DNA from 2 places in the Arthrobacter sp. JB02-1C genome. Region 2 is predicted to be linked to the other one. Evidence: riboswitches for the same ligand, from Rfam matches in the RefSeq annotation. Region 2 holds a riboswitch; the other holds the start of a gene.
The links. Region 2 has a riboswitch for cyclic di-AMP ahead of AC3ANP_RS09145 (M23 family metallopeptidase). Riboswitches for the same ligand answer to the same signal wherever they lie in the genome.
Positions count from the first base shown of each region.

Region 1 (14,953 bases), 1.3 Mb from region 2:
CGCTCCCACAGGCCCACGGCGCGTGAGCTGGCGCTCCCGGGCGCGGCCGGGACTAGTCTCATTCCATGGTGAGCTTCTGGTCGCTGGCGCTGATCGCCGTCGTCGCCCTGGCCGGCCCGCTGCTCGCCCTGCCGGTCCGCTGGCGCCTCCCGGTGGTTCTGGGCGAATTGCTGGCCGGCATCGCGATCGGGCGGACCGGGTTGTCGCTGGTCGATGCAACGGACCCCACCTTCAGCATGCTGGCGAACGTCGGCTTCGCGCTGATGATGTTCGTGGCCGGCACGCACGTACCGGTCAGGGACCCGCGGACCCGGGCCGCCCTCGGCCCAGGGTCGGCCCGGGCGCTGATCGCGGTGGCCGCGGCAGGGATCATCGGGACGGGCCTGGGGCTGGCCTTCGGCACCGGGCACGCCCCGCTGTACGCGGTGCTGCTGGCCTCCTCCTCCGCCGCGCTGGTCCTCCCGATCATCGACTCGCTGCGCCTGCGCGGCCCGCAGGTAGTGGCCATGACAGCACAGGTAGCCGTCGCCGACGTCGCCTGCATCGTCGCCCTGCCGTTGGCGGTGGACCCGCCCAACGCCGGCCGGGCCGCCCTCGGGGCGCTCGCGGTGGGCGCCTGCGCCGTCGTGCTCTTCTTCGCCCTGCGCTCGCTGGAGCGCCGCGGCATCCGGCAGCGCATGCACCGGCTCTCAGAAGACCGCAAGTTTGCCTTGGAGCTGCGCATTCAACTGGCGCTGCTCTTCACCCTCGCCGGCGTCGCCGCGGCTGGCCACGTTTCGGTGATGCTGGCTGGGTTCTCCCTCGGGCTGGTGGTCGCCGCCGTCGGTGAACCAAGGCGGCTGGCACGCCAGCTTTTCGGCGTCAGCGACGGATTCCTCGGCCCGCTCTTCTTCGTGTGGCTGGGTGCTTCCCTGGACCTGCGCGAGCTCGCCGGCCAGCCGGGCATGATCGGCCTGGGCTTGTCGCTGGGCTTCGGGACCCTGCTGCTCCACGCTGCACTCAGGCTCTCCGGGCTGCCCGTGCCGCTCGGCGTACTCTCGGCGGCCCAGCTGGGGGTGCCGGTGGCGGCGGCCAGCATCGGCACCCAGCTTCAGGTGCTGCGGCCAGGCGAGGGTGCGGCCCTGCTGCTGGGCGCGCTGATCACCATTGCGGCGAGCGCACTGGCCGGCCGGCGGGCAGCGAAATCCTTTGGGCCGCCGCCGGAGGCCCGCGACGCCATACCGTGACTCGGCTGCAGTGAAGTCAGCTGAGGCAGAGACAGAACGGGTGGCCGGCGGGATCCAGGAAGACCCGGAACGTCGTTCCCGGCTGGTGTTCGTGCTTCGTGGCACCGAGCTCCAGCACCGCTGCCTCGGCAACGTCAAGATCGTCGACGACGACGTCGAGGTGCATCTGCTGGGGTTGGTCCTGGCCGGGCCATTGCGGGGGGACGAAGGATGCGACCCGCTGGAAAGCCAGTGAATCACCGTGTTCGGCGCGGACGGAACACCAGTCGTCGTCGAGCTCCACCTTCCACTCCAGCATTGCACCGTAGAACTCGGCAAGGGCCTTTGGATCAGGACAGTCAAGTACAACGACCGGGAAGCGCGCAATAGCCATGGCCAACACTCTAGGACCGTTTTCGGCGGACCGCACCCCCGTATCCCGGCATTCTCCCGGCCGTATGCCGGCCGGAGCAGCATCACCGCGCACCGGGATAATGGGACCGGGACGGATAGTTCATACCGAAGGAAGGCACCGCATGATCGAAATTCTGAACCCCGCCGAGCTGGACCGGGCCAGAGTGACAGGCGCCGTCGTCGCCAACATCCTCCAGATCCTGAAGAGCCGCACCCGCGTGGGGACCAACCTCCTGGACATCGACCGCTGGGCGAAGGCCCTCATTGTCGAGGCCGGCGCCGTCTCCTGTTACGTCGACTACGCGCCGCCCTTTGGCCGCGGCCCCTTCGGCCACTACATCTGCACCGGCGTCAACGATGCCGTGTTGCACGGCCTGCCCCGGGACTACGCGTTGGCCGACGGCGATCTGCTGACCCTCGACCTCGCCGTGCTCAAGGATGGACTCGCCTCTGACGCTGCCATCAGCTTCATCGTGGGCGACTCCATCCCGGCGGAGAGCGCCGCAATGATCAACGCAACCGAACGCGCCCTGGCCGCAGGGATTGCCGCCGCCGTGCCGGGCGGACGCCTCGGCGACATTTCCCACGCCATCGGTTCGGTCCTCAGCGAGGCCGGCTACCCGATCAACACCGATTTCGGAGGCCACGGCATCGGGTCGGCGATGCACCAGGACCCGCACGTGCCCAACACCGGACGGCCCGGCCGCGGATACACGCTCCGCCCCGGGCTGCTCCTTGCCCTCGAACCGTGGGTCATGGCCGACACCGCCGAACTCGTCACGGACGCGGACGGGTGGACACTGCGGAGCGCGACAGGCTGCCGCACCGCGCACAGTGAGCACACCATCGCCATCACCGACGAAGGCGCCGAGGTCCTGACGCTGCCTCGACAGCCCTAGTCGAGGCGAAGCCGGCGCGGCGGCAGCGGGACCGGCCCCGCCCTCCGTCGCCCGCGTGAAACCGCATCGCGCCGCCCGGTGGCCCCGGTCCTCGGCTACCCTCAGACCATGGGGAACTTCCGCACACGCATGGGCCGGCAAATCGCGGCCGCACTGTTGCTGCTGCCAGGGCTCATGGGCCTGTTGCCGGCCGCGGGCACGGCGGCGCTCGCCGTCCCGCCGGCCGACGTCGTGGTGGAGGACCGCGCGGGGGTACTGGACATCAACACGTTGCTGCCCGCGGTGCGGAAAATCGACTTTTACCAGTCCACGAAGGTGGCCGTCTATACCTACAACGGCAAAGCCGCCGACAACCTTAACGAGGAGGTCCTGCGCTTCGCCCGGGCGTCGCACCCGGACTGGATCAGCCCCGACGGGCAGAAATGGGCGGACGGCTTGTTCATCTTCGCGCTTGATCCAGTGGGTCGGCACGTCGGCACGTATATGGGCGAGGACCGGAAGGTGTCGCTCGAACAACGCGACGAGATCCAAAATGCCGCCAAGGACCTGCTGCGGGATGCCCAATGGACGGAGGGAACCATCGCCGGGATCCGGCGGGGAGCCGAACTGATCAACCAGCCCTGGTACCGCTCCACGGCCTTCCTCGTGACCGCTTGGAGCGCCGCCGGCGCGGTCGTGGCAGGCGCCGGCACCTGGCTGCTGGTGCGCTGGCGGACCCGCGCGGGCAGCCGCCGCGAAATCGCCCGCGGGGACGCCCACTATGCGAGCGTCAGCATGGACCTGGAGGTGACGGAACTGAACGCCAGCACCATTCCGGAGTCCTCCCGGTACGGGAGCACCGTGCTGGAGAAGTACCGCACCTTCCTCAGCCGCTACAGCGTCGCTACCGGGCTGTCGCACCGGGTGCACGCCCTGACGCCCGGCCAGCTGGGGCGCAGGGCGAACATGCTGCTGGCCCGCCAATATGCCGACGCGGCGGCCGAACTCGATGCGTTGGACGATGTGATCGCGGACACCAACGTCCTGCTTAGCCGGGGCTCCGCCTGGGCGACGGCGTGGGACCGGCAACTGGCCCCCTTTCGCGGCGACCTGGCCGGCATTGAAGGCATGCTCGCCAAGGGGCACGGCGAAGGCGATACGGCGACCGCCGCTGCCCTGCGCTCGTTCCGGGATGGAAGCCAGCGGGAGTTGGAACGCTGGACCGCCGAACTGGCCGATGGCAGCATCAGTGCCGATACGGCGCTGGACCGGTTGCGGGACGCCCGCACCGCACTGTCGGAACTACTTCAAAGTCACGCGGACACCGTGATCGCCGGCTATGCCAGGAACGACCACGAGGCCGAACTCATGCGCGCGGACATGACCGAGGCCCAAGCCGGAAACGGCCGGAAGCGCCGGCCCAGCTACGAGCCGAGCATCCTCGGCACCGTCTACCCGCCCTCCTATTTCTTCTCCGTGGCGACCTTCAACACCGGATTCAGCACCGGGCTCAGCAGTGTCAGCAGCGCCCGGGGCGGCGGCAGCAGCACGGGCTACGGCGGGAGCGGCGGCAGTTTTTCCGGGTCCGGAAGCTCGTCCAGCTTCTGATCCACGATCCGTCGACAACCGGCTCCCACGCACCTGACAGCAACCCGGCCACGGTGACGCCGCACCCTGTTGCCTCACGCACCCACCTGGCCGGAGCGTAGGCTCTGGCCATGCGCAAGATTATTGTCGCCCTCTCGGTCTCCCTCGACGGATTTGTCGAAGGACCGGACCGGGACATCGGCTGGCACATGGTCGATGAAGAACTCCATCGCCACTTCAACGAGCGCCTGAAGGGCATGGGCGCTTTCCTGGACGGCCGCGTCACCCATGAACTAATGGCCGGTTTCTGGCCGACGGCGGATCAGGATCCCGAGACCCCGCCCGTCATGGCCGAGTTCGCCAGGATCTGGCGGGAGATGCCCAAGATCGTCTACTCCAAAACCCTGCAGCGGGCGGACTGGAACACCACGGTCGTGCGCGACGTCGTCGCCCAGGAGGTACTGGACCTGAAGGCGCAACCGGGCGGCGACCTGGCCCTCGGCGGCGCCGGTCTGGCCGATAGCTTCCGCCGCCTCGGGCTCATCGACGAGTACTGGGTCTACGTTCACCCGGTGCTGATAGGCCGTGGCTCACCGCTGTTCAAACCGGCCGAGCACGGGAGCGCCCTCACGCTCCTCGAAACCCGGCGGTTCGGCAACGGCGTGGTGCTGTTGCGGTACGGCACCGGGGCCGCGGGCAGCGAAATGGCCGGTGGCCGGCCTCCCTGATGGGAAAACCGGCCACCGGCCACGACGCCGCCCGTTGGGGCTTCGGCGCCGTCGACTAGGACGCGCGCACGAAGGTGACGCCGCCGGTGGCGGTCAGCCAGGACAGCGGGTGCACCATCGTCTGGTTCGTACCGTTCATGCCACCGCTGATCACCTGTCCGTTGCCGGCATAGATGCCAACGTGGCCGCTCTGGACGACCATGTCGCCGGGCTGCGGATCACCCACGACCGTGCCGTGGTTCAGGAACTGCTGGGGGCCGAGGTCGCCCACCGGACGGCCGGCGGCGCCAAGCGCCTTCTCCACCATGGCGGTGCAGTCCTGGATGATGCCGATCTGGCTGTATGCCGCGGCGAGCATCGCCGCGTTGAGGCCGCCGGCGGCGGCCGGAGCCGGCGCCGGAGCGGCAGCTGCCTGCACGGTGATCTGGGGCGCCGCAGGTGCTGCGGCAACCGGCGCGGGCGCAACTGGCGCGGCAGCCGCCGCCGGGGCGGCAGCGGGCTCCTCGACCACAGGCGCGGCGGTGGTGGCTACGGCCGGTCGGTCAAAGCTGATCCGCACAGCGGAATCGGCCGTGACGGGCGCCGCTACCTTGCCCGCGACGTCGACGCTTGACGCCGGGGCGGCGTCGCGTTCGGCCGGTGCGGCAGCGGCGTTAGCCGCCATGCCGCTGGAAAGAACGAGTCCGGAGGCTGCAAAAATCACCGCGGCCTGCCGGCCGATGGTGCCTGACGTGATCGAAAATGCTGAAGACCGCGCGGCAGTGTCGTCGGAACGATGGCGCGCGGCAGTAGTGCTTGAGAACATGTTTGTAGCCTCTCCCAATGCCTACGAGGTGAGCTGTCGGATTCGGATGGGAGGCACCCGGCCGCGGGCCCGGCAAAAGCGGGCGCTGTGCGGCTTCACCCCAAGACCTGCCAGTAGTGCAGGTCACAAAGTGGTTTCCCCGTCTCTGCCAGAAAGGTTGCATTCGGATCCCGGGCCGCGGCAGAGTTAGGCAATCGGCGAGGGAGCGCCCGTATCGGATACAAACAGGCACCCGCTAACCGTAACGGACTCGAGACGCAATGTCACATTCAGGTAACGAAGGCGTGTCTGTGCGGACGGGACGGCTGGTCGGCCGTTAGCCCGGCGGCATAGGATCGGGCTGTTGAGAGCACGTCGAGCGAAGGCACGTTATGAACAGCCCCTGTGTCGCGATCTGCCAGCTGAGCGAGCAGCCGGAGGAAGACTTTGACGTCAACACCGAACTGCTGGTCCTGGAGGGCGACGAAATCCATGTCGCAACGTGGGATGCCGAGCCGCGGGACGGCGGTTTCGACCTCCATGTCTTAAATGACCGCGTGGATGCGCTCGGTTTTATGGTGCTGACGGACTGGCAATTCCTCGATGGCAAGGCTTACGCCGTGGTTGAGCGGCGGCCGCGAAACTAACGCGTTCCGGCGCGTTTTTTGGGCCTTGGAACCCCGGCGGCCCCGATCGCCTCGGTCACCAGGGCGGCCGAGTTCCGCAGCCGCGGGTCCGGATCGTGCAGCCACCGCGCCAGGACCGCCTCGGCACGGCTCCTGCGGGCGCCGTCCAGCCCCGCGATGAGCGGCCCGACGACGTCGACCGCCAGGGGATCCGCAAGTTCGCGGATCCGCGCCTCGCGGGGTAGCCCTCGATCCGGGTCAGGTCCGTGTTGTCCAACAGGAGCAGCCGGGACTGCAGGAGAACGACGGCGGCGAGCCGCCGTTCGAAGACGGGAACCGCCCAGAGTTCCGAGCTCAGCGCTGTCAGCTCGTCGTGGCCCAGGTTCCGGTAGCGGCGGAGCGCGTCCCGGACCGTGCCGCGGACGGCGCCAACGGAGGCGCCGTAGCACGTCAGGTCCGGACCGAAACGGGCCTGCGCTTCTTCGGCCCGCCGCCACGAGCTCTCCCGCTGCAGTCCCCCGTCAATGAAGTCGCCAGCATCGCTCATGGGTCCATCTTGTCGTGTCCGGGTCCGGGTCCGCGTCGTGGCGCCCTTCGCGCCCGGCGCCGTTACCCCCGGCGCCGTTACCCCCGGACGGTGAATTTGCCCCGCGCGATGCTGTCCGCCGAGTGGGCCGGATTCCCGTCATAGGGCTCGTTGGAGACGTCGAGCACCGGATAATCGGCGAGGTTGAGACCGCCGGGGATGACAAAGGCTGCCGTGCCCTGGCCGAGGACCCCCAGGCTGACCATCTTGGACAGGTCTGCGGACCCGACCCAGACCTCGCGGAAGCCCGTGAGCTTCTCCTGGGGAAGGTTGATGACCACCTGCCGGGTTCCGTCCGGGAGCTTTTCCACGAGGGCGGTCCCGCTGGCGGAGTGACCCGCCAGCGGGGCCAGTTCTGCCTCGCCGAGGACCGCCGCCGTGGGCGGCGGCGTCGTCGGTGCCGCCACCGGGGGCTCGGCGGGGCCGAGGAGGGTCAAGGCAGCCCAGGCCCCGGCGGCGCCCACGGCGATCCCCGCGGCCATGCCGAGGACCCACGGCCGCCGGCGCTGGCTGCGGCGGAGCCCGTGCCCGCCAGCCTGTCGGCTGTTGGGCTGCCTTGTGTTGGCCTTCCGGTTGGTGGCCTGGCGCGGCTGCCGGTCAGCGAGCCTCCCTGCGCCGGCCGTGCCGTCATCGGGGCGCCCCGGGATCACCGGTGGACCGCTGAGCGGATCGTCGGCCAGATCCGGGGAGAGCCCCAGGGCCTGGTGGATGGCGGCCCAGTTGTGGCTGCCGGGGGCTTCCAGCCGCACGTGCTCGGCGTTGATCGTCGCTGCGAACACGGTATCCCGCAGCGCGTCCAGCATCGCCCGGCACTCATCGCAGCTGTCCAGGTGGGCCAGCTCTTCGTCGCTGGCAGTCCGTTCGCCCAGCGCCAACAGACCGAAGAGATCATCGTCAAGATGATCCATGTTCCACCTCCAACCGGGACCGCAGCCGGGCGAGGCTACGACGGATGTGACTTTTGACCGTACCGAGCGGAAGGTTGAGCCGGGACGAAATCTGGTCATGCGTCAAGTCTTCGTAAAATGCCAGCCGCATGATGGCCGTCTGGGGGTTCCCCAGGCGCTCGAGCTCATCGTCCAGGGTCAGACGGTCCGCCAGCGAGTCGGCGGTCGGCTCTCCCGTTCCGCCTGCCGGGTCGTTGACCAAACGCAGGGCGGCCCGGTCAACGTCCCGCCGACGGGAATTGGCGGCCAAGGCATCCGTGATGGCATTCCGGGTGATCCCGATCAGCCAGGCGGGCAGCCGTGCGGCGTCCGGGCGGTAACTGGCTCGCGACTTCCAAGCGCGGATGAAAACCTCCTGGGTAACGTCGTCCGCAGCACTGTGCTCCCGCAACGCCCTCAGCGCCAGCGTATGGACAAGGGGCGCGAGTACCCGGTAGGCCTCGGCGAGCGCCCGCTCCTCGCCCGCGGCGAACGCCTGGTCAATGGCAACGTTCCATTCACGATCGGCAGCCTCCATCGGTGCTCCTTAGAGCGGTAACTGAGACCTGTGGGCGCCATTATTCCCCGGCACCGGCAGCCCTGCAATGGTGGCGAGGCCGGGGAACCGGCTGGCGGGGCCTTAATATCGCGGCCCCGCCAGCCGTTACGCTGCCACTTGGCGGCCGTCCCCGGGCCGCTCAATCGCCATGCCGTGCGAGCTTCACCACCTGCACCGCGACGCCGAGGTTGTGGTCGGCCAGGCTGCCCCAGGCGTAGACGATCGTGTTCTTTCCCGCGCTGACGGGCACATCCGCCGGACCGATCAGAGCGTCGGTGCTGCCCTCCGCCGCCACCGAGGCGGAGACGGTACCCGCCTTGAGGGTCAGCTGCTCCTCCCCGGGGTTCTCAAGTCCCGTGATGACGGCCTTTCCGCCGGCGAGGACGTCGACGGCGGGTGCCGCGGCAACGTGCCGCACCGTCAGCCGGCCCTCGCCGTCAGGGACAGCGGACGTGTCGTTCTTGAAGAGCGTGGCCGTGGGCTCACCGTCAGCACTCAGGTGCGCTACAGCTGTGTAGTCCCTGCCTGCTTTCAGGTCCACTTCCACGGGTCCGATCACGGCGTCGTCGGCGTTCTTGGCGTCAGCCCCGGTGATCGCGATCTCGTGCTCTCCGGCCTGGACGTCCAGGGGGCCGGCCAGGCTTCCAGGGGTGAAGTTGTCCAGCGTGAGTTTTCCGTCGACCCAGACGTCCACGGTGAGACCGGGGACGCCATGGAGGACGGAAAGCGTCGCGGTGTCGTGGCTGTGGCGATGCTCGCTTGCCTGCGCCGGGGCTGCAAAGGCAAGCCCGGCCAGCAGGGTTACCGCTCCGGCGGCTGCGGAAATTGATTTGTGCATCTCGAACTCCTCGTTGAGGCCCGGTTACGGGCGTTTTTGGCTTACATCCCTTATTACCGGCCGGGGGTGCTCTCCGGATGCAGCTACGGGGAAATGTTTCCCGTAACTGCCGTGGCCGGACCTGCCGGGCCTGCCGGGCCGGCCGTGATCGGACCGCCCGCCCGCGGTTTTGGTTTTTGCGAAGCAAGGTCACGATCGCGTAACGTAGGCGGCTGGCGCCGGCGGCCGGTCCGCGGTCGGGGCGGGATGCCCGCTTGGGCGCCGCGAGGCCCCACGTTGGCCGCCCCCGCCCGGCAGGCCCGAACGGAACATCACGGGTCCCGCTCCAGGGTCGATCGCGCGTCCGCTCGCACCAAGTCCATATCCCCGAAGGGGTCACTTGTTCAAGAAAATTGTCCTCACCTTCTGCCTCGGTGCCCTCTCGCTGACCGGATGCAGCGCCGCCTCCAGGGCGGGCACTCCCGGAGCCGCGGACGCAGGCGGCCCGACGTCGTCCTCCGCCAGCCCGGTACCGTCGCCCGCAACGTCCGCCCCCGCGGCCGCCGCCGCGGCCGCCGCCGCGGCCGCCGCCGCGGACAATCCGGGCACCGCAGCGGGCGGGACGGCACCGGCGACCGAACCAACCGCCGGAACGGTGGGCCCGCACCCCCCGGCCCCGGCACCACCGGCGGCAGGGACGCCCACGGCGTCGGCGCCAGCGGTGCCGCGTGTGGCCCCGTCCGCCCCCGCCGCCGCGGTCCCGGCCGGCGACGGTGTACAGGCCGCGGCCGCCCTGAGCTGGGGTGCGGTGCTGTCCGGTGACGAATTCACCTACTCCGGAGCGCCGGACGCCACCAAATGGAGCCTCTTCGACGGACCGGGCCGGGCCGGCAGAGGGTTTCGCAGCCCCCAGGCGTGGTCCGTAGCGAACGGTGTGGCCACGGTGATCGGGGATACGGCCGGCACCACCGGCGGCATGTCCGCCACCTTCGGCCAGCAGAAATACGGTCGCTGGGAGACCCGGATGAAAACGAACGCACGCGACTCCGAATACCGCCCGGTGATGATGCTCTGGCCGAGCAACAACACCTCACCGAACTGCGCCGAGGTCGATTTTGCCGAGGGCACCGCCGACACTGCCGCCTCGAAGTTTTCCCTGCGTTACGACTGTGGCGCAGCCGGAAATGTGACAACCACCGCGACTACCCCGATCGACACGACGCAGTGGCACAACTACGCGGTGGAGTGGACCCCGGCCGGGGTCAAGGGCTACATCGACGGGGTGGAAACCTTCAGCGACGCCGATCCGGCCCATCAGCCGGCCGTCAGCATGCACCAAACCCTGCAGCTCGACTGGTTCCCCGGCGCAAGGGACGCCGGCCCGTCCCGGATGGACATCGACTGGGTGCGCGTTTACCAATAGGGCGCCTGCGCAGCAACCGGGCAGTGGCCTTCGGCGTGCCGCTCGGTGCCCCTGCGGAGGCACCTGTCCGGGCACCCGTGACGAGGGCTAGACTCTGGGCGCAGGGGGTACCACCACCGCAAACAGAGGCAGGGGAACGTCCAATGGTCACCGAGAGCACGGAAATCGAGGACGTGGACCTGCTGGTGGTCGGCGGCGGGAAGGCCGGCAAAACCCTCGCCATGGACCTGGCGAAAGCCGGGAAAAGCGTCGCCATGATCGAGCGCGCCATGATCGGCGGCACCTGTATCAACGTGGCCTGCATCCCCACCAAGACGCTGATCAACAGCGGACGGGTGCTGAAGACCAGCCGGCGCGCCGCGGGCTTCGGTATTTCCGGCGTCGAACACCCGCAGATGGACCTCGGGCTGCTGCGCCACCGGAAGGAGGACGTGGTCCAGACCATGGTCCAGGGCCAACTCGCCTCCTTCACCGGCTCCGGCATGGACTTCATTCTCGGCGAGGCCGCCTTCATCGGTCCGCGCACCGTGACGGTGCGGCTCAACGCCGGCGGCAGCCGGGTCCTGCGCGGGGCCGACGTCGTCCTCAACCTCGGCACGGAACCGCTCCTGCCGCCGATCGACGGCCTCGCGGAATCCCGGGTGCAGACCAGCAACTCATTGCTGGAGCTGGACTCCTTGCCGGAGAGCATGATCATCCTCGGCGGCGGCTATGTGGGGTGCGAATTCGCGGACCTGCTGAACACCGTGGGGGTCCGGGTCACGATCGTCCAGGGCGGAAGCCAGCTGCTCGCGCGGGAAGACCGGGACATCGCGGACGCCGTAGCGCAGCGCTTTGTGGACGACGGAATCACCGTCCGTCTGGGGTCGCGGGCGGAGACCATCTTCCGCGGCGACGACGGGCTGGTCACGGTCACCCTCGCGTCCGGCGACGCCGTGACGGCCGCCGACCTTCTGGTGGCGGTCGGCCGCCGCCCGGTCACCGACGGCGTCAATCTCGAAGGCGCCGGCGTGCAGCTGGACGCGCGCGGCTTCATCCGGGTGGATGACCAGCTCCGAACCACCGCCGAGCGGGTCTGGGCCGCCGGCGACGTGGCCGGGACACCGCAGTTCACCCACGCCTCCTACGATGACTACCGGGTGCTGAAGACCAATCTGGCCGCCGCGGGCGGTGAGGGTGAACCGCGAAGCACTGCGGGGCGCCTCATCCCCTACTGTGTCTTCACCACTCCGGAACTGGGCCGGGTGGGCCTTACCGAACAGCAGGCCAGGGAAGCGGGCCACCACGTGCGGATTGCCCGGATGCCCGTCAGCGCCATCCCCCGCGCCCGCACTGTCGGGCATCTTGAGGGGTTCTGGAAAGCCGTGATTGACCGGGACACGGACAAGATCCTCGGCGCTGCGCTGCTGGGCACCGAGGCCAGCGAAGCGATCGCCGTGGTCCAAATGGCCATGCTGGCGGGATTGGACTACACGGCCGTCCGCGACGCCATCATTACCCACCCCACCATCGCCGAGGGCCTGACCCTGCTGTTCACCCCGGCGTTCCTCGCGGACTAAACCCTGGCGGCCCTGCCCCCGGGGCCAATTGCTCTGGTGCCGGCGGACCACGGCCCGAAGAATGGGCCCAGCACATCCATTGACGGCAGGGAGCCCAGTCGTGAGCGCAGGTGCTGCAGCAGCCTTAACCCCCAGCGGTCCGCGCCCGCGACGGAAGAGCTGGCGGGCTGCCTGCGCTGCCTTCCTGCTGGCCCTGTCCGCGTGCACCTCCGGAGCCCCCGCACCGTCGGCGGGCACCAGTGCACCCGGCAACGCCGGTGCCAGCTCCGGCGTTGCCGCCCAGACAGGCGAAATCGTGCTCTCCGACGAGCAGCTGATGGGCGTGATGAACCGCGCGATCAGCAACGCCGGACAGGCCAGCGGCAGGGTCGCGGACACCAGGGACCTCCGGACCCGCTTGGCGGCGCGCCCGGAAACCAGCGCGCCGGCAGCCGTGGAGCCGGCAGAATGCGGGGCGTTCCGGGCGCACACCGCGCCGATCGCCCCTGCCGACCTCCGCCTGCACTTTGCCGCGGGCGTGCTGTCACTGACCGGTGCCTGGTCCAGCGAGGCGGTGGCCTTCGTGCTGGCCAGAAGCGCTCCCCGGACTGAGATGATCGCTGCGGATTTCGCCTATTCGGAGGAGCAAACCGGCAGGTGCGCGACGTTCCTGCAGGCCGGCGTGCCCGACGCCGAACCCTCCACCGTCCGGGTCCTTCCGGTGTCCGAGGTGGGCGAGAAGGCGTACGCCACCCTGGTGGTTCCGCCGGGCACTGCAGGCACAGCCGCAGGCCAGGCCACCCTCTCGCTCCAGGTCCTGGTCCGCAACATCTCGTTTGGACTGGCCCGGCAAGCCGCGGGCACCGCGTCCGAGGACGAACTGCGGGCCGCCCTGCAGCCGCTTCTCCGGCTGGCGAAAGAGCTGGCCGCCGCCGCAGCAACCGTACTCCCGGCGGAGTCGACCCCGGGAGCCACGACGGCGGCCGCGTCCGCGGCGCCGACGGCAGGCACGCCGGGAACCGCCCCACTGCGGACTCCGCAACAACTGGCCGGGCTGTTGCAGGGCATTACCGGCCCCCGCGGCGAGGCGGCCCGGGTGCTGACGGCAGACTACCTTCCCACCGGGCTAGCACCGGAGCCATCGGCGGAGGCCTGCACGCTCGACGACTCGGCATACCTGGCCACGCTCGGCGGCGCCCCCAGAGTCGCCGCCGAGTTCTCCCGCACGTCGAATGATCCGGCGCGGATCGGGCTGCGGTTGATCGGCGTCGCGGGTTCGGCAGCCGGGTCCTTCGACGACCGTGCCGCGTCATTGGGCTCCTGCGGTCTGTTGCAGGAGAAGGTGCCAGGGGCCGGCGGCCGACTCCGGACCCCGGTCGTGCACCTTCAGGTCAACACCGGCGGGCAAGCCGGCTATGCTCTCGCGTACCTGCTGCCGGACGGGACCGAGGCCCGTCATGTCCTGGTCGGCGCCCGCAAGAACGGGCTCTGCGTGGAAGCCGAGACGACTGCGCCCTCGGAAAGCGGCGTCCAGCAGGCCGCTGATGGCCTGGCCGCCACGGTAAACAAGGTCCTGGCCAGGGTCGGCGGCTAAAGCAGCCCTGGGGCGTGGCCGCCCGCATGGATCCGGTGGGCGCCCGGGTGGGCTAGCATGCTCAGACGGTGGCTGCGCCCGACGCGGTGGCCGCACGCCCCTGCTTGCCGGACGCCCGAGGAGACCCTATGACCCAGATCCCCAGTCCCAGCGCGGCTCCCCGTCACGGCGGCCCCACCGGCGTCCGCTGGGGCATCCTGGGCACGGGGTTTATCGCCGGGCTGCAGACCTCCGACCTGCTGGAGCACGGCTTCACGGTTCAGGCCGTCGGGTCCCGCAACCCGGCCACCGCGCAGGCGTTCGCCGGCAAGTACCGCCTTCCGGCCGCCTACGGCAGCTACGAGGCCCTGGTGCACGACCCCGCGGTGGACGTCGTCTACATCTCCTCGCCCCACCCGTTCCATTACGAGCACGCGATGCTGGCCCTCAATGCCGGCAAGCACGCGCTGGTGGAAAAGCCGTTCGCCATGAACGCGCAGCAGGCCCGGGAAATGACGGACCTCGCCGCGTCGAAAGGGCTGGTAGTGCTTGAGGCGATGTGGACGCGATACCTGCCGCACATGGTGCGGATCCGCGAACTCCTCCAGGCCGGCGCCCTCGGTGAGGTCCGCACGGTGATCGCGGACCACAACCAGAACCTGCCCAAAGACCCGGCCCACCGGCTCAACGACCCGGCGCTGGGCGGCGGGGCCCTCCTGGGGATCTACCCGGTGTCCTTCGCCTTCGACGTGTTCGGGGCGCCCGCGAGGATCCAGGCGGCCGCCAGCAAGACGGCCAGTGGCGTCGACCGCCAAACAGCGGTGATCTTCGAATACACCGAAGGGCAGCAGGCCGTGCTGCACTGCGCACTCGATACCGCCGGGCCCAACCGGGCCGCGGTCATCGGGACGGGAGGCAGCATCGAAATTGATCCGGTCTGGTACACCCCCACGGCGTTCACCCGGTACGACGACGGCGGGAACGTCGTCGAGCGCTTCGACGAGCCGGTCACCGGGCGGGGCATGCAGTATCAGGCGTGGGAAGTCGAACGACTGATCTCGGCGGGCGCTACCGGCAACGATGTGCTGCCGCCGCAGGACAGCGTAGCGGTCATGGAAGCCGTCGACACGGTCCGCGCCCTGATTGGGCTCAATTACCCCAGCGACGTCCGGCGGTAGCGGACGGGGTTGCCGGTCCGGCTAGACCCGGTCCTGCCGCAGCGCATCCCGGATTTCGGTGAGCAGCGCGATCTGCGGGTCCTCGGCCGCTTCTTCCTTGACCTCCGGGTGGATGCCCAGACGGCGGTTGC
Region 1 covers NZ_CM173235.1:3,176,344-3,191,296, forward strand. The annotation lists gene AC3ANP_RS14870 (sensor histidine kinase) at 1-26, shown strand, start outside; gene AC3ANP_RS14875 (cation:proton antiporter) at 69-1,226, shown strand; gene AC3ANP_RS14880 (VOC family protein) at 1,243-1,599, opposite strand; gene map (type I methionyl aminopeptidase) at 1,742-2,518, shown strand; gene AC3ANP_RS14890 (DUF5129 domain-containing protein) at 2,627-4,105, shown strand; gene AC3ANP_RS14895 (dihydrofolate reductase family protein) at 4,216-4,812, shown strand; gene AC3ANP_RS14900 (NlpC/P60 family protein) at 4,868-5,617, opposite strand; cyclic di-AMP (ydaO/yuaA leader) riboswitch at 5,622-5,820, opposite strand; gene AC3ANP_RS14905 (hypothetical protein) at 5,989-6,243, shown strand; gene AC3ANP_RS14910 (DNA alkylation repair protein) at 6,299-6,769, opposite strand; gene AC3ANP_RS14915 (anti-sigma factor) at 6,847-7,716, opposite strand; gene AC3ANP_RS14920 (RNA polymerase sigma factor) at 7,703-8,272, opposite strand; gene AC3ANP_RS14925 (DUF4397 domain-containing protein) at 8,433-9,131, opposite strand; gene AC3ANP_RS14930 (glycoside hydrolase family 16 protein) at 9,511-10,533, shown strand; gene AC3ANP_RS14935 (dihydrolipoyl dehydrogenase family protein) at 10,677-12,092, shown strand; gene AC3ANP_RS14940 (hypothetical protein) at 12,193-13,665, shown strand; gene AC3ANP_RS14945 (Gfo/Idh/MocA family protein) at 13,794-14,822, shown strand; gene mscL (large conductance mechanosensitive channel protein MscL) at 14,844-14,953, opposite strand, start outside.
Region 1: another riboswitch for cyclic di-AMP. It lies ahead of AC3ANP_RS14900 (NlpC/P60 family protein); the one in region 2 lies ahead of AC3ANP_RS09145 (M23 family metallopeptidase).

Region 2 (14,953 bases):
AAACAACGCCTCCACGCCGTGTGCGCCCCTGACGGTGCGCGGGGCAAGGTTGGTCCGGTACCCCTCCTCGACGGCGTCGGCGATGCCGGCACCGGGCCGGACGGTTACGGTCAGTTCGTGCCGGCCCTGGTCGGCACGTGGATCGGGGAACTTCGGTGCCCGCAACAGCGAGACACGGACCGTGGTGGTGGTGCCGCCGTCGGCGTCCCGGACAGTGCGGGTGACGTCGTGGCCGTAACTGGCCGCGTTGGAGACCGCCACCCCGTACCCGGGTTCAGCCACGTGGATCCAGCGGTGCGCGCAGATTTCGAATTTCGCCGCCTCCCACGAGGTGTTGAGGTGGGTGGCCCGGAAGACGTGGCCGAACTGGGTTTCCGCCGCCGAGCGGTCCGCGCGGACATCAAAGGGGAAGCCGAGTTTGAGCAGCTTCTCGCGTTCCTGCCAGTCCACGGCGGTGGAAATTGCCAGTGACGCGGCGCCGGGTTCCAGCAGGATCCGCTGGGTCACCGCCGAGGTGCCTGCCAGCCGCTCCACCACGACGGCCGCGGCCGCGCCGGACCGTTCCAGCGTCACCGACCGGGCCTCGGTCAGCGCCGTGACGTTGCGCCGGTAGAAGGCGTCGATATCCCAGGCGTCCCACTCGTTCGGGGTGTCCCGGTGCAGTTCGAGCAGGTTGCCGAACTCGCCCGGCGCGATGGCTTCCCGGCCGCTGCCATGGTCCTGCAGTGACACCAGCAGCCCGTCGGCGTTGACCACGGCCCGGATGAGTCCGTTGTCCAGCACGTAGCCGCCGTCGGCCGCGGTGCACTGCACGGGCGCTGCCGCGAGGACCGGGGCGGCGGCAGCCAGGGCCGGCACACCGCGGCGCGCGTGCGGGGCGGCGTTGAGCAGGAATTCCTGCTCGCCTTCCCCCAGCATGGCGCCGGCGGCCTCGGCAATGATCGCTTCAAGCCGGGCGGCGACGGCTCCGTAGTTCCGTTCCGCGTCCTGGTGCACCCAGGCGATCGAACTGCCCGGCAGGATGTCGTGGAACTGCTGCAGCAGCACCAGCTGCCAGAGCCGTTTGAGCTCAGCGGCCGGATAGCGTGCCCCGGCACGGACCGCCGCCGTGGTGCACCACAGCTCCGCTTCCCGCAGCAGGTGCTCGCTGCGCCGGTTGCCGCGCTTGGTGTTGGCCTGGCTGGTGTAGGTGCCCCGGTGCAGCTCCAGGTACAGCTCACCGACCCACACCGGGAGCCCCTGGTACTCCTGCTCGGCGGCGGCAAAGAACTCGGCAGCGGCGCCCAGCCGCACCCTGGGCGATCCTTCCAGGTCCGCGGTCCGGCGGGCCGCCGCCAGCATTTCGCGGGTGGGGCCGCCGCCGCCGTCGCCGTAGCCAAACGGCAGCAGCGACATGGAACCGCGGCCGTGGTCCCGGTAGTTGCGCTCCGCGTGGGCGAGCTCCCGGCCGTTGATCTCGGCGCTGTAGCTGTCCACCGGCGGGAAGTGGGTGAAGATCCGGGTGCCGTCGATCCCTTCCCAGGCGAAGGTGTGGTGCGGCATCCGGTTGACCTGGTTCCAGGAGATCTTCTGGGTCAGGAACCAGCGGCTGCCGGCGGCCTTGACGATCTGCGGCATGGCGCCGGAATAGCCGAAGCTGTCCGGCAGCCAGGCTTCCCGGCACTCGACGCCGAATTCGGCCAGGAAGAAGGCCTTGCCTTCGAGGAACTGGCGGGCCATGGCCTCGCCGCCGGGCATGTTGCTGTCCGCTTCAACCCACATGCCGCCCACCGGGACGAACTGCCCGGCCTCGACCTTCTCCCGGATCCGGCCGAACAACTCCGGATAGAACTCCTTCATCCAGGCGAACTGCTGGGCCGAGGAGCACGAAAACACGAAGTCGGGATCGTCGTCCATCAGGGCAACGGCGTTGGAGAACGTCCGTGCGCATTTCCGGATGGTTTCCCTGACCGGCCAGAGCCAGGCGGAATCGATGTGCGCGTGGCCGGTCGCGACCAGCTGGTGCGCCGAGGCGTAGGCGGGCCGGGCCAGCACCTCGGCGAGCGCGGCACGGCCGGCGCCCGCCGTACCGGGGACGTCGTCCGGGTCCATGGCGTCGAGCATGGCTTCGAAGGCGCGCAGGATTTCGTGGCGCCGGGGCAGCTCCATCGGCAGCTCGTGCATGAGCCCGCGGAGCGTGCCGACGTCCTGCTGCAATTCCCAGACCGTCCGGTTGAGCTCGGCAATGACGATCGGGCCCAGCCGGTACTGCGGGGCCGCCCCGGCAGTGGCCCGGTCACCGTAGGGGGTGGCGGCGAAGGTCCAGCCCTGCGACAGGTCAGGATTGGCCGCCGCTTCGACGTAAAAGTCCACGGCCAGGCCGCCGCCCAGGAGCTTCAGGGGAATGTACTGGTTCCGCGGCGAGACCGCCTTGATGACGGTTCCGTCCGGCCGCCAGGCCGTACCTTCACATTGAAAGCCGGGGAGGTCGGTGCCGAAGCCCAGGTCCACGAGGATTTCGACGGCGGTGTCCGGGTCGCTGCCCCAGGACGCGGGTACTTCGCCCTGCAGACGAAGCCACATGGTGCTCCAGGGGCTCCCCCACGGCGCCCCTGGTTCCTGGGGTCCGAAGTCCTGCTGCAGTGCCTCGGACGCCGGGACCGGTTCGCCCGGAGCGACCCAGCTGCTGAGCGTCAGCGGGACGGTGCGCGGGTACACCGCGGGGAGGATGCGTTCGCGCAGGAAGCGGTCCAGCCGGAGTTCAGTGAGACGGCGGTCGTCGTGCAAGGTGCTCCTTAGCGCGGTCGCCGGTGTGGCGACGCGGGGTTCGGGCCGTGGATCCAGTCGATGGATGAAAATCTACGTGCCCCGCCGCGCTTATGCCAATGCATCCCGTTCCCGCGCAGCCGGCAGGTGGATGCGCCCGTGACCGGCGTAGACGTTCAGCGAACTGCCCCGGCTGAATCCTGCCAGCGTCATCCCGCTGGCTTCGGCAAGCTCCACGGCCAGGCTGGAAGGGGCGCTGACGGCCGCGAGGACGGGGATCCCGGCCAGCGCGGCCTTCTGCACCAGTTCGAAGGAGGCCCGGCCGGAGACCTGGAGCACGGTTCCGCTCAGCGGCAGCAGGCCTTCCCGCAGCGCCCAGCCCACCACCTTGTCCACCGCGTTGTGCCGCCCCACGTCCTCGCGCAGGCAGAGCAGTTCCGCGGACCCGTCGTCGGCGATCCGGAACAGGCCGGCGGCGTGCACGCCGCCGGTGACGTCGAAGACCGCCTGGGCTTCCCGGAGCCGGTCCGGCAGCGAGGCCAGGGTCGCCGCCGGCACGGTCAGTGGATCCGTCGCGGGGCTGAAGTGCGAGGATTTGCGCACCGCCTCGATCGAGTCTGTGCCGCAGATGCCGCAGGAACTGGAGGTAAAGACATTGCGCCCGGTCTCCGGACGCGCGACGTCGGGGCGGAGCTGTGCCTCCACCACGTTGAACGTCTGGACGCCGTCCTCGTCCTCGCCCGCGCAGAAGCGCAGCGAGACGAGTTGCTCCGGCGCCCAGATGACGCCTTCGGACACCAGGAAGCCGGCGACGAGGTCGAAGTCGTTGCCCGGGGTGCGCATCGTGACGGAGAAGGACAGGCTGCCCAGCCGGATCTCAAGCGGTTCCTCGACCGCCAGGACGTCCTCGCGGTGCCGGACCGGGAACTCCAGGGCCTGCGGCGAGCCATCCAGGACGAATTTGTGGATTTTGCGGCGCTGCGTCACGCGGCCCATCGGAGACTCCTCATCAACATGCGTCCGGGCACGGTTAGCGGCGCCCGGTTCTCCCCCGTCTCCATCATGGACTCCGCCCGCCGCTCAGCCAAGCAGGCCGCTCCAGTCCACTGGTCCGTCCGCGGCCGGCTTCCGGGAGGCCCGCTTGGCGGCCGGCTTGGCCGGCGGTTTCGCGGCCGCGGGGTCCGGGAGGGCAGCGCCCCATGGAAGCGGGAAAGCCGGCACGGGCTCACCCAGCTGCACCCCGTGCGGCGGCACCACCAGGACGCCGTCGGCTGCGGCCAGACCACGCATCATGCCCGGGCCGGTGTGCTGCGCCGGCGAGGCCATGCCGTACAGCATCCGGAACGGCATCAGCCGGGTCCGGCCCGGGTCTGGATCGATCGAGGTTCCGCACGGCACGTCGGTCACCGGCGGAAGGGTGCCGTGGCCCAGCGCCGCCAGCAGGGGGCCGCCGAGGGTCGACAGTGCCATCATGGCCGCCAGCGGGTTACCCGGCAGCCCGAGGATGAAGCGCCCGTCCGGGAGCTCCGCCAGCACGGCGGGGTGGCCCGGACGCATGGCGATCCCGTCGATCAGCAGCCGGCCGCCCAGCGCGGCCACGGTCCGCCGCAAGTGGTCCGTCCCGGAGCGGCCGGTCCCGCCGGTGGTGATGACGACGTCGGCCGGCTGCATCGCCGGTTGCCTGCTCGAGTCCACGGGAAGCGTTCCGGGGGCCTCCGCCGGGAGCTCGACGTCTTCAAGGGCGGCGAGCCACTCGGCATCGCTGTCGCCGATTCTGGCCTCCCCGGCGCTGACTCCGCCGAGCATGCCCACCACGGCGGCCAGTTGCGGGCCGAAGGTGTCACGCACTTCGCCGGGCCTCGGGAGGCCGGCGCTGACGACTTCGGCGCCGGTCAGCACCAGGCGGACCACGGGTTTGCCGAGGACGGGCAGGCTGTCGTGTCCGGCCAGCGCGGCCAGGGCCAGGTGCGCCGGGTTGAGCACGGCGCCGGCGCTGATCAGCACCTGTCCCGCCGCCGCTTCCTCTCCGGCCGGGCGGACATGTTCACCGCTCCGGGGCTCCCCCGGCCTGGCACCGGCACCGAGCTTGAGGACCGGCAGGCCATCCTCGTCCGGGGCAATGACGCCGTTCTCACTGCGCAGCACGGACCTGGCCCCCGGAGGCAGGAGTCCGCCGGTGACGATCGGGCTGGCCTGATGCGGGGCCAGCCGTTGTCCGGGCTCGGCGAGGATCCACGGTCCGCTGCCGTTGGTGGCCCACCCGTCCATCGCGGAGGAGGCGTAGTGCGGCATGTCGTGCAGGGCGCTTAGATCGGCCGCAAGCGTCCGTCCCAGGGCGTCCCGCAGCGGAACAGGCGCGGGCGGGATGGGTGTGGCGCAGTCGAAGGCCAGCTGCCGTGCTTCCTGCCAGCTGTGCACGAGGTGCCGGTGCGGCGGTGCCGCGGCATCGTCCTCGGGTGGCCCGCCGCTGCCTTCACCGTCGGCGTCCGTGTCGCCGTCCGGCGTCATGCCCCGGAAGCCTCGGAGGCGGCGTATTCCTTGGCGAGCTTCCGGGCCACGCCCATGGCTGCCTGCATGGAAACACTGTCGGTCGCCTGGCCGGAACCCGCGGCGAGGCCGGCGGCAAAGCCGGCCACGAAGGTGGTCAGCGGCGCGGCGGGGCGCACGATCGAATGGGCCGCTACCCCGGCCAGCCCCAGCACCTCGTTGATGTCGATCTCAACGTCTTCCAACTCCAGGGCCTGGAGCAGCGCGCGGCACCAGTCCTCGAGCGTCTCATCCTGGCTTTTCACTCTGTGCCTCCCACGTCGAATTCGCTGTCGTTGTCCCGGACCCGCCGGCGCCGGACACGCCCAACGCCAAGGCGTCGCCCCAGGTATCCACGTCAGCCGTTGAGCCCGCCGGAACTGGAATCTCCCGCAGCTCCAGCCTAGCAAGGAGGGCGAAGACGGAGCCGCCATTGAGGCTGTTGCGGCCGGCTGCTTCCGCCACGGCATGTACTAGCGCAGCTGTGCTATAAAGACCCGCCAGCGGCTGGACGCGCCCATCCGGCGAGACTGCCACCACCCCGTCGAGGGCCGGTTGCGGAGCGTCGGACACCGCGCGGAGCAGGGCGGCGACCGCAGCGCCGACCCGTGGCATATCACAGGCCAGGACGAGGGTCAGCGCGGCGGGGCGGCCGGCCGGCGCACCGGGCCCGGGGCCGGCCAGCGCCGCCAGGCCGGCAGCAATCGCGGCGGCGGGGCCGGCAAATGGCGGGTCTTCGCGGCAGGCCTGCGCGCCTGGCGGAAGGTCCCCCGGATCCGGGCCGACGACTGCCGTCCGGCGGGCTCCCTCCGCTGCCCGGAGCGCCCGGGACAGCAGGGTGGCGCCGTCGAACGTCAGCTGGGCCTTGGGCGAGCCTCCGAGCCGGGAGGACCTGCCACCGGCAAGGATGACGGCGTCGTATTCCACCCGCCCAGCCTAGCCGCCGCGGCACGGCGTCGACGTCGGACCAGACAGCGGCGGTTCAGTGCGCCGATTCGGGCAGCAGGAATGGGTCCCAGGCAGGCGTGGGCTTTTCGAGTTCCTTGATTTGCCAGGTGCGGCCCTTCGGCGGCCCGGGGGCGAAGCCGAGCTTCCAGCCCATCTCGGCCGGGGTATGGTCCCCCTTGGCGTTGTTGCAGCGCAGGCACGCGGCCACGAGGTTTTCCCAGGAATCCGCGCCGCCCCGGGACTTGGGCTGGACGTGGTCGATGGTGTGGGCAGCCTTGCCGCAGTAGGCGCAGCGGTGGTTGTCCCGTCGCAGCACTCCGCGCCGGCTGACCGCCGTGAGGGTGTTGTAGCGCGGCCTGATGTACCGGTTCAGCAGGATCACCGAGGGGCGGCCCAGGATGTCCTGCGGCCCTACCACCGGGTCGTCCCCTTCGGCCACCACGCTGGCCTTCCCGGTCAGCACAAGCACCAGCGCCCGGCGGAAGGTGACTACCGCCAGCGGTTCATATCCAGCATTCAGAACGAGAGTGCGCATCCGCATACCTCTTCACGGCCGCACCCGCCAGGGGCACGAGGGCCGGCTGCCCTCTGCATGGTCGGGCTATGGATCGACACCACAAGCGTAAACACCCAAGACCGGATTACCGAATTTTCTTTTCACGACAACGTCGCGCGTCGCGCCCGGACCACCACCGGGGAACGCAAAAGACCCCCGCCGCAGGGCAGGGGTCTCTTGCAAGGTGCCGGCCGGCTGATGCCGGCCTGCGTCGTGGAAGGTGCTTAGCCGCCGACGCGGATGAAGACCGGGCCCGAGCCCACGTTGACGCTGTACAGCGCGGTGGTGCCGCCGTTCCAGCCGCCGTGTACGGCCATGCCGTTGCCGACGTACACAGCGATGTGGGCCATGCCCACGCCGCCGTTCTGGTAGTAGGCGAGGTCACCCGGCTGGGCCTCCGCTGCGCTCACCGTGCGGCCGAGGGACAGGTAACCTGCCGGCCAGCCGTGGTAGTTGATGCCTGCCGCGGCGAGCGCGTTGGTGGCCAGCATGGTGCAGTCCTGGGAGACGCCGATCTGCGCGTACGCAGCTGCGGCAATCGTGGCGCCCATGCCGCTGACGGCACGGGGTGCCTCGGAGGCGGCCAGGGAGGCCGTCGCGGTGCCGGTGGAGGCGGTGGCGGTCGCGGCGGTGCCGGTGGAGTCCTGGACCGTGATGGCGGGCTTGGCGGCCTCGGCAACCTGAACGACCGGAGCAGCGGCAGTATGGACGGCCGGCTTCTCGTAGGTGATCGCGATGCTGGAGGCGGCCGAGATGGTTGCCGGCGCGGTGGTGGACTGTACTTCGAGGGCGGACGCGGACGTCGATTCGCGCTGCACGTTGGTTTCGGCAGCGTTGGCGGCGATACCGCTGGTCAGCACCAGGCCCGAGGCTGCGGCGATGACGGCGGCCTGGCGGCCCATGCCACCGGCGTTTTCGCCGACGGCCTTGGCAATGACAGCCAGCGAGTTGGTCTTGGTGACCTCCGCGCGGTGCCGTGCAATGGTTGCACGAGTAGTCATTAAGTTCTCTCTTTCGTGATCCTTTGTCCGCGCTGTTGCAGGCGGGACTGAGGACGCTCCGGCATCTTGGGGGTACGCCGGATCGCCCCCGAAACGGGTTTCTTTAGCGAAGGGTGTACTGCGAAGACGCGCCAAAAGCGGGAACTGCGGTGTGCGAACCAGTCCGGGCGCCGGCAAGGGCAGCACGGAGCATGGAGTTCAGCGGACTCAATTGAGCGTCGCTGGCGCGCGAACGCGCAGCATTGTGGCGTGAAGACACGAAAGTAGCCTCTCCCAATGCCTACGAGGTGAGCTGTCGGATTCGGATGGGAGTCACCCGGCCGCGCTGCTTCCTGGGAAGCTTTGCGACTTAACCCCAAGGCCTTCTTGCGAAGACCAAAATTGGTTCCCCCGCCCCTGCCAGACGATGTCATGCGAACGGACCTTGAGCGGTGGCAGAGTTAGGCAATCCACTCAAGAGCGCCAACTCCGGAGGAGTTGGCGTGCTTCATACGGTACAACAGTTGGGACTCAATGTCACATTCAGATCACGGCGTGTCAAACAAATGCGAGTCATCCCTCAGGTTGGCTTAAAGCCAGCCGAGCGGGTCAACGACTTCCCCGTTGACCATCACCTCAAAGTGGAGGTGGCAGCCGGTGGAGGCGCCGGTGGTTCCGCTCATCGCCACCACGTCGCCGCGGGAGACCTGCTGGCCCACCCGCACGCTGGATGACGACAAGTGGTTGTAGGTGGTCTCCAGGCCGTTGCCATGGTCGATCACCACCCGGTTGCCGCCCCCGTAGGGGTGCCACCCGGTGAAGGTTACGGTGCCGCTGGCAGCGGCGTGCACGGCGGTGCCGCACTGTGCGGCATAGTCCTGGCCGCGGTGGAACTCCCCGACTGCGCCCGTGATGGGGCTGACCCGGTAGCCGAAGGCCGACGCGGTGACCATATTGTCCAGCGGCGCCCCGAGGCTGCCGGCGGAGGCAGCCCGGGTGATGCTGCCGGCGGACTGCGCACCCAGCAGCTGCTTGAGTTTGCCCTCCGGGTCGCCCTTGGTGGTGACGGCGGTGCGGTTGAAGTCGATCTGCGCGGCAGCGGCCCGGACCTCGGGCTGCGCGGCCGCGGCCACCGCGCCGGTCCGGCTGTCTTCGGCCGTCAGCACGGGGCCGGTGGCCGGGACGGCTACGGTGAGGGCCAGGCCGGTGGAGGCAAGGGCAATGCCGGCCTTCTGGCCGATGCCGCTGGCGCTGGCAAAGTCCGCAACCTGCCGAAGCGGGCTGCGGCGGCCGCGGCGCTCATCCCGGCGCGGGTCCCGCGGGCGCTCGGCGTGGACGACGTCGGCCGGGCGCGGCTCCGGAGCGGGACCGGTCGCACGGCGGCGGCCCCTGACAGTCTGCATGGTCAAGAACGGTTCCTCTCTGGATAGCCTGCGAAGTTAGCTGTCGGATTCGGGTCAGAGAGATCAAAGACCCGGTCCGCCGGTGCAAGCATCCGGACACGGCCAACCAGGGAGGGGTTGTTCGTGGAGTTGCTTGCCGCTAGCGGACTTCACCCCGAGGCCGATGCAAGATCGGCCGTGAGTGGTTCCCCCGCCTCTGCCAGAAAGGTGACTCGTTGACTGATCCGCTGGCAGAGCTCGGCTTCGGATCCGGTAACGCTTTAGTATCGGTGCTAGTGCTCAACTATAGGCGATTAAGCCCGGCGGTAATAAATCCGTTATCTGTATGTGGACAACGTGTCCGCCGCTCCGGCGGGGAGGTCCTTCGCCGGACTAGCCCAGCGTCACGAACACATGGGCCGCCACTTCCGGCGGCAGCTCCAGGGCGCCTTCAATGTCCGCCACGCGCACCGAGATGTACTCCCCCACCCGCTCCAGCGACACCCTGGCGCCCGGACGGATGCCGCCTTCGTCCAGCTGGACCAGCAGTTCCGGCTCGACCTGGATCGGCTCCGCCAGGCGGTTCACCGTCACCCGGGAATCCGCGCCGTAGCCGGACATGGCGTCGAGCAGGCTCAGCACGCCCTCCGAGGCCGCCGCAGGCAGCCCGCCGAGGTCGGCCAGGCCCGGGATCGGGTTTCCGTAGGGCGACACGGTTGGGTGGTCCAGCATGTCGAATATCCGCTGTTCGACCCGTTCGCTCATCACGTGTTCCCAGCGGCACGCTTCCTCGTGGACATAGGCCCAGTCGAGCCCGATGACATCGGCAAGCAGCCGCTCGGCGAGGCGGTGCTTGCGCATGACTTCAATGGCCCGCTTACGGCCCGGCGCCGTCAACTCCAGATGCCGGTCGCCGGACACCACCACCAGGCCGTCGCGTTCCATCCGCCCGATCGTCTGGGACACGGTGGGGCCGGAATGCCGCAGCCGCTCGGCGATCCGGGCGCGGAGGGCGACGATGTTCTCTTCTTCGAGTTCCAGAATCGTCCGAAGATACATCTCCGTGGTGTCGATCAGATCCGTCATTCAGCTCAGCTCCTCGAGCGCCGTCCTTTGCGTTTCCCCACCGTACAGCGCACCCAATGCGCCCGGGCGTGGCCCGCCATGCGTCACCGGCCAGCCTAGCCTATTTTGAATTAGTCCGGATAATCTGCCGGTGCGGGCCGGCGTTCCCCGCCCGGTCGTGCCGCCGGCAGGGCTGCCGGCGCCCGAGTGGTCTCAATGACCGGACTGTGACGGGCGTTTTTCCCGGCCGGGCCGGCCCGTCGGGCAGAATAAATCCGGGTCCTTGCCGCAGTCGGCCCGGGATCCGTCCGAGCCCGCCACGCACCCAGCCACAATTGGAGCCCCAGTGAGCGACACCAGCATTACCATTCCCGCAAACCTGCTGCCGCGCGACGGACGGTTCGGCGCCGGCCCGTCCAAGGTCCGGCCGGAACAGATCGAGGCTCTCCGCGCGGCGTCGGGCACGCTGTTGGGGACTTCACACCGGCAGGCGCCGGTGAAGAACCTGGTGGGGTCCGTCCGCAGCGGCCTGGCCGATTTCTTCCGGGCCCCGGACGGCTATGAGGTCATCCTGGGCGTGGGCGGCTCCACGGCGTTCTGGGACGTCGCCAGCTTCGGCCTCGTCGAGAACAAGGCGCAGCACCTGTCGTTTGGCGAGTTCGGTTCGAAGTTCGCCTCGGCCACGAACAAGGCGCCGTTCCTGGCCGATTCCTCAATCATTAAGGCCGAGCCGGGGACGCGCCCCGAGGCCCGGGCCGAAGCCGGCGTCGACGCCTATGCCTGGCCGCAGAACGAGACCTCCACCGGCGTCGCCGCCCCGGTCAAGCGGGTGGCGGGGGCGGACGAGGGCGCCCTGGTGCTGGTCGACGCTACCTCCGCGGCGGGCGGGCTGGACGTCGACGTCGCCGAAGCCGACGTGTACTACTTCGCGCCGCAAAAGAATTTCGCGTCCGACGGCGGCCTGTGGCTGGGCCTGTTTTCTCCGGCGGCGCTGGAGCGCGCCGCCCGGGTCAAGGACAGCGGACGCTGGATCCCGGACTTCCTGGACCTGCAGACAGCGATCGAGAACTCACGGCTGAACCAGACGTACAACACGCCGGCGCTGGCTACCCTGGTCACCCTGGAGGCACAGGTGCGCTGGCTCAACGCCAGCGGCGGCCTTGATTTCGCGGCCGCGCGCACCGCCGATTCGGCCGGACGCATCTACCGCTGGGCGGAAGCGTCGGCGTACGCCACGCCGTTCGTCGCCAGGGCCGAGGACCGGTCCAACGTGATCGCGACCATCGACTTCGACGATTCGGTCGACGCCTCAGCCATCGCCAAGGTCCTGCGGGCCAACGGTGTGGTGGACACCGAGCCGTACCGCAAGCTGGGCCGCAACCAGCTGCGGATCGCCACCTTTGTGGCGATCGACCCCGATGACGTCTCGGCCCTGCTCGAGTGCATCGACTTCGTGGTGGAGGAACTCCGGCAGTAGCTGTCGGCGCCCTCGCGGCCGGTCAGCGGTCGACGGCGTTGTCCGGGCTCTCCGCCCGGCCGGCGCCGTCCGCCGGGGCGACCCGGAAGTACCGCAGCCCCCTGGCCCGGCGGTTGAAGCTGATCCGGAGGTGCTGCGCCCGGGCAATCCAGATCATCCCGATCAGCGCCGCGGCCAGCCCGGCGACGGCGGCGACCCCCATCGACCAGCGCGGTCCTGCGACGTTCGCGACCCAGCCCACCAGCGGGGCGCCGATGGGGGTTCCGCCCATGAAAATCGCCATGTACAGCGCCATCACCCTGCCGCGCATGACCGGGTCCGTGGTGGTCTGGACGTAGCCGTTGGCGCTGGTCATCATGGTGATCGCGAACAGGCCGACGGGCATCAGCGCCACCCCGAACCAGAAATAGTCGGGCGCCAGCGCGGCCAGGCCGGCGGTTACGCCGAAGGCGCCGGCGGCCCCGAAAATCACCCGCATCCGCGGCTTCCCGCGGCCGGCAGAGAGCAGTGCCCCGGTCAGCGAACCGATGGCCATAATCGAGTTCATCAGGCCGAAGGCGCTGGCGTCGAGGCCAAACTCGGTGCCGACCATGGCCGCGATGAACAGGACGAAGTTCAGCCCGAGGGTCCCGACGATGAACACCGCCACCAGAACCACCACGATGTCCGGCCGGAAGCGCACGTAGCGCAGGCCCTCCCGGATCCGGCCCTTGCCCGCGGCGGCCTTGGGGAGTTGCCGCAGGGAGGCGGTGGGAATCTTGGCCAGGCTTAACAGCAGGGCCAGGAACGTCAGCGTGTTGACCAGGAAGACCCAGCCGGGCCCGATCGCCACCGTGAGCACGCCGGCGACGGCGGGGCCAATCATCCGGGCCACGTTGAAGGACGCGCTGTTCAGGGCGACGGCGTTGGGCAGGTAATCGTCGCGCACGAGTTCCGAGACGAACGTCTGCCGGACCGGTGCATCCAGGGCCGAAACGATACCCAGCAGCAGGGCAAAAATGTACACGTGCCAGAGCTGCGCCGCCCCGGACAACACCAGCAGTCCGAGGGCGGCGCTGAGCAGGGCCATCCCGGACTGCGTCAGGATCAGCAGTGTCTTGCGGTTGAAGCGGTCGGCAACCAGTCCGGCCACGGGAGCGAGAAAGAGCTGCGGGCCGAGCTGCAGGGCCATGGTCACGCCCATGGCCCCGGCATCCTGGCGGGTCAGGTGGTCAAAAACCAGCCAGTCCTGCGCGGTACGCTGCATCCAGGTTCCGATATTGGAAACCAGGGCGCCGATGAACCAGATCCGGTAGTTCAGGACGCCAAGCGACTGGAAGGTGGATCTCATCTCCGGGCCTCCCCCCGTAGGAGCGTCGCTGTCAGCAAGCCTTCCGTCGCCTCAAACAGCCTTGTCTGCCGCGGCGTCGGCGGCGTCGGCGGCGGCGGCGGCGTCCGCGGCGTCGTCGTCCTCCTGGGGGGCGTCCTCGGCCGGTGCCGCGTCCGCGGCACCCTGCTGGGCGTCCTCCTGCTGGGCGTCCTCCGGCCGCACCCGCTCGGCCCACGGAACCCATTCCGGGGCCAGGATGGAATCGTCGGAGGGCAGCAGGCCCAGTTCATCCACGGTGACGGTCTTCGAGCGCGAGTTCCGGGTCAGGACGGCGTACCACTGCCAGCCGCCGTAGCCGGGCAGCCGGGACTCGAAAAGGTGCGTGACCAAACGGTCACCCTCGCTCTTGGCGGCCAGGTGCCGGCCGATCTGTTCTGCGGGAGCGATCCCTTCCACGGCGGCACGGGCCACGTCCACGGAGGCGGCCAGGAAGGCATCCGGTTTGCCGGTACGCCAGACGGGGACACCGTAGCGGGGCTTGGAGCCTGCCTTGGCGCCCGCGGCTGGCACGGCGGCGTTCTGTCCGGATTCCGTAGTCATGACGGCGCCTTACGCGTCCAGCTCGTCGGCGACCTTGCGCAGCGCGGTGGCGATGGCTTTCGCCTTGTTGCCCTCCGGGTACTTGCCGGCGGACAGCGTTCCGGAAAGGTTGTCCAGCACGCTGACGAGGTCCTGCACCAGCGGCGCAAGGTCCTTCGCACTGGGCCGTTTGGCCTTGGCAATCGACGGCGTCTTGTCCAGCACCCGCAGGCCCAGGGCCTGGGCACCCTTGCGGCCGTCGGCCACTCCGAACTCCACCCGGGTGCCTGCCTTCAGCTCCGTGATGCCTTCCGGAAGCGCAGACTTGGGCAGGAAGACCTCCTGGCCGTCCTCGCCCGCGAGGAATCCGAAGCCTTTTTCCTTGTCATACCACTTGACCTTGCCGGTGGGCACGTAATCAACCTTCTTCGTTCTGCTGGGACGCGGCCGACGGTCACCGCATCCGCATGGTTATGCGGGTTCAGGGAGTGACTGCCCGGACCGTGATGGTCTGTTCCTCCAAGGTTATCCTGCCTTGGCTAATTTGGCGGTTTGAGGCGCGGGGCAGAGCCCGCCTGTTAGCGTTGCCTGCATGACACCACAGCGCTTCAGGCAGCCCCTCCTGATCCTGGCGGCCGCTGCCGCCGTGCTCTCCCTTGCCGCCGTCGGCGTTGTCATGGTGATGGCCCTTAATCATTCCGTGGCGCCGGCGTGGATCACCTCCACAGCTCTCTACGGACTGCCGGTGGCCTTCCTGCTGATGCTCGCCCTGGTGGCCGGCGCCGTCGCTGCCCGGCGCCGGACGCGGGAACACGGCGAGCGGTAACGTTGGACTGATGTCCCTTATCCGCGCGCTGAGCAAGGAACTGCAGGCCCGCAGCGACGACTCGTTGCGGGCCCTCTTCGCTGCCCGGCCGGATCTGATAGCCCCGCCGGTGCCCGACTTTGCCGCCCTCGCCGCCCGGGCCAGCGGCCGTGTGAGCGTGCAGCGCGCGCTGGAACGGCTTAACCGCCCCGAAATGCAGGTCCTCGAGACACTGCACTTGTGCACGAATACCGACACGGGGCACAGCGCCTCGGCCGCAACGCTGAAGCGGCTGATCAACGGCGCCACCCTCACCGCGCTGGAACGGCTGCTCCACTCCCTCCAGGAGCTGGCCCTGGTGCACCGGGCGGACCCCCCACATGGCGCCGGCGCGGCCGCAGGACGCCAGCGGCACTACCTTCCGGTGGGCAGCCTCAAGGACGTCGTCGGCATCTACCCCGCGGGGCTGGGACGCAGCTACACCGAACTCGTCCGGCTGCAGCCTGCCTTCGCGCAGCGCGTCGTGCAGCTGGTCGGCGAGCTGCGTGAAGGCGGCGCCGACATCGCCGCTGCCGCCACCC
Region 2 covers NZ_CM173235.1:1,883,329-1,898,281, reverse strand. The annotation lists gene AC3ANP_RS09180 (alpha-mannosidase) at 1-2,766, opposite strand, end outside; gene fdhD (formate dehydrogenase accessory sulfurtransferase FdhD) at 2,857-3,741, opposite strand; gene AC3ANP_RS09170 (molybdopterin molybdotransferase MoeA) at 3,826-5,253, opposite strand; gene AC3ANP_RS09165 (DUF6457 domain-containing protein) at 5,250-5,537, opposite strand; gene mobA (molybdenum cofactor guanylyltransferase) at 5,521-6,198, opposite strand; gene AC3ANP_RS09155 (HNH endonuclease) at 6,254-6,754, opposite strand; gene AC3ANP_RS09150 (NlpC/P60 family protein) at 7,000-7,776, opposite strand; cyclic di-AMP (ydaO/yuaA leader) riboswitch at 8,040-8,198, opposite strand; gene AC3ANP_RS09145 (M23 family metallopeptidase) at 8,346-9,164, opposite strand; cyclic di-AMP (ydaO/yuaA leader) riboswitch at 9,169-9,381, opposite strand; gene AC3ANP_RS09140 (iron-dependent transcriptional repressor DtxR) at 9,531-10,223, opposite strand; gene serC (phosphoserine transaminase) at 10,549-11,679, shown strand; gene AC3ANP_RS09130 (MFS transporter) at 11,702-13,009, opposite strand; gene AC3ANP_RS09125 (DUF3027 domain-containing protein) at 13,061-13,588, opposite strand; gene AC3ANP_RS09120 (cold-shock protein) at 13,598-13,981, opposite strand; gene AC3ANP_RS09115 (hypothetical protein) at 14,160-14,393, shown strand; gene AC3ANP_RS09110 (helicase-associated domain-containing protein) at 14,404-14,953, shown strand, end outside.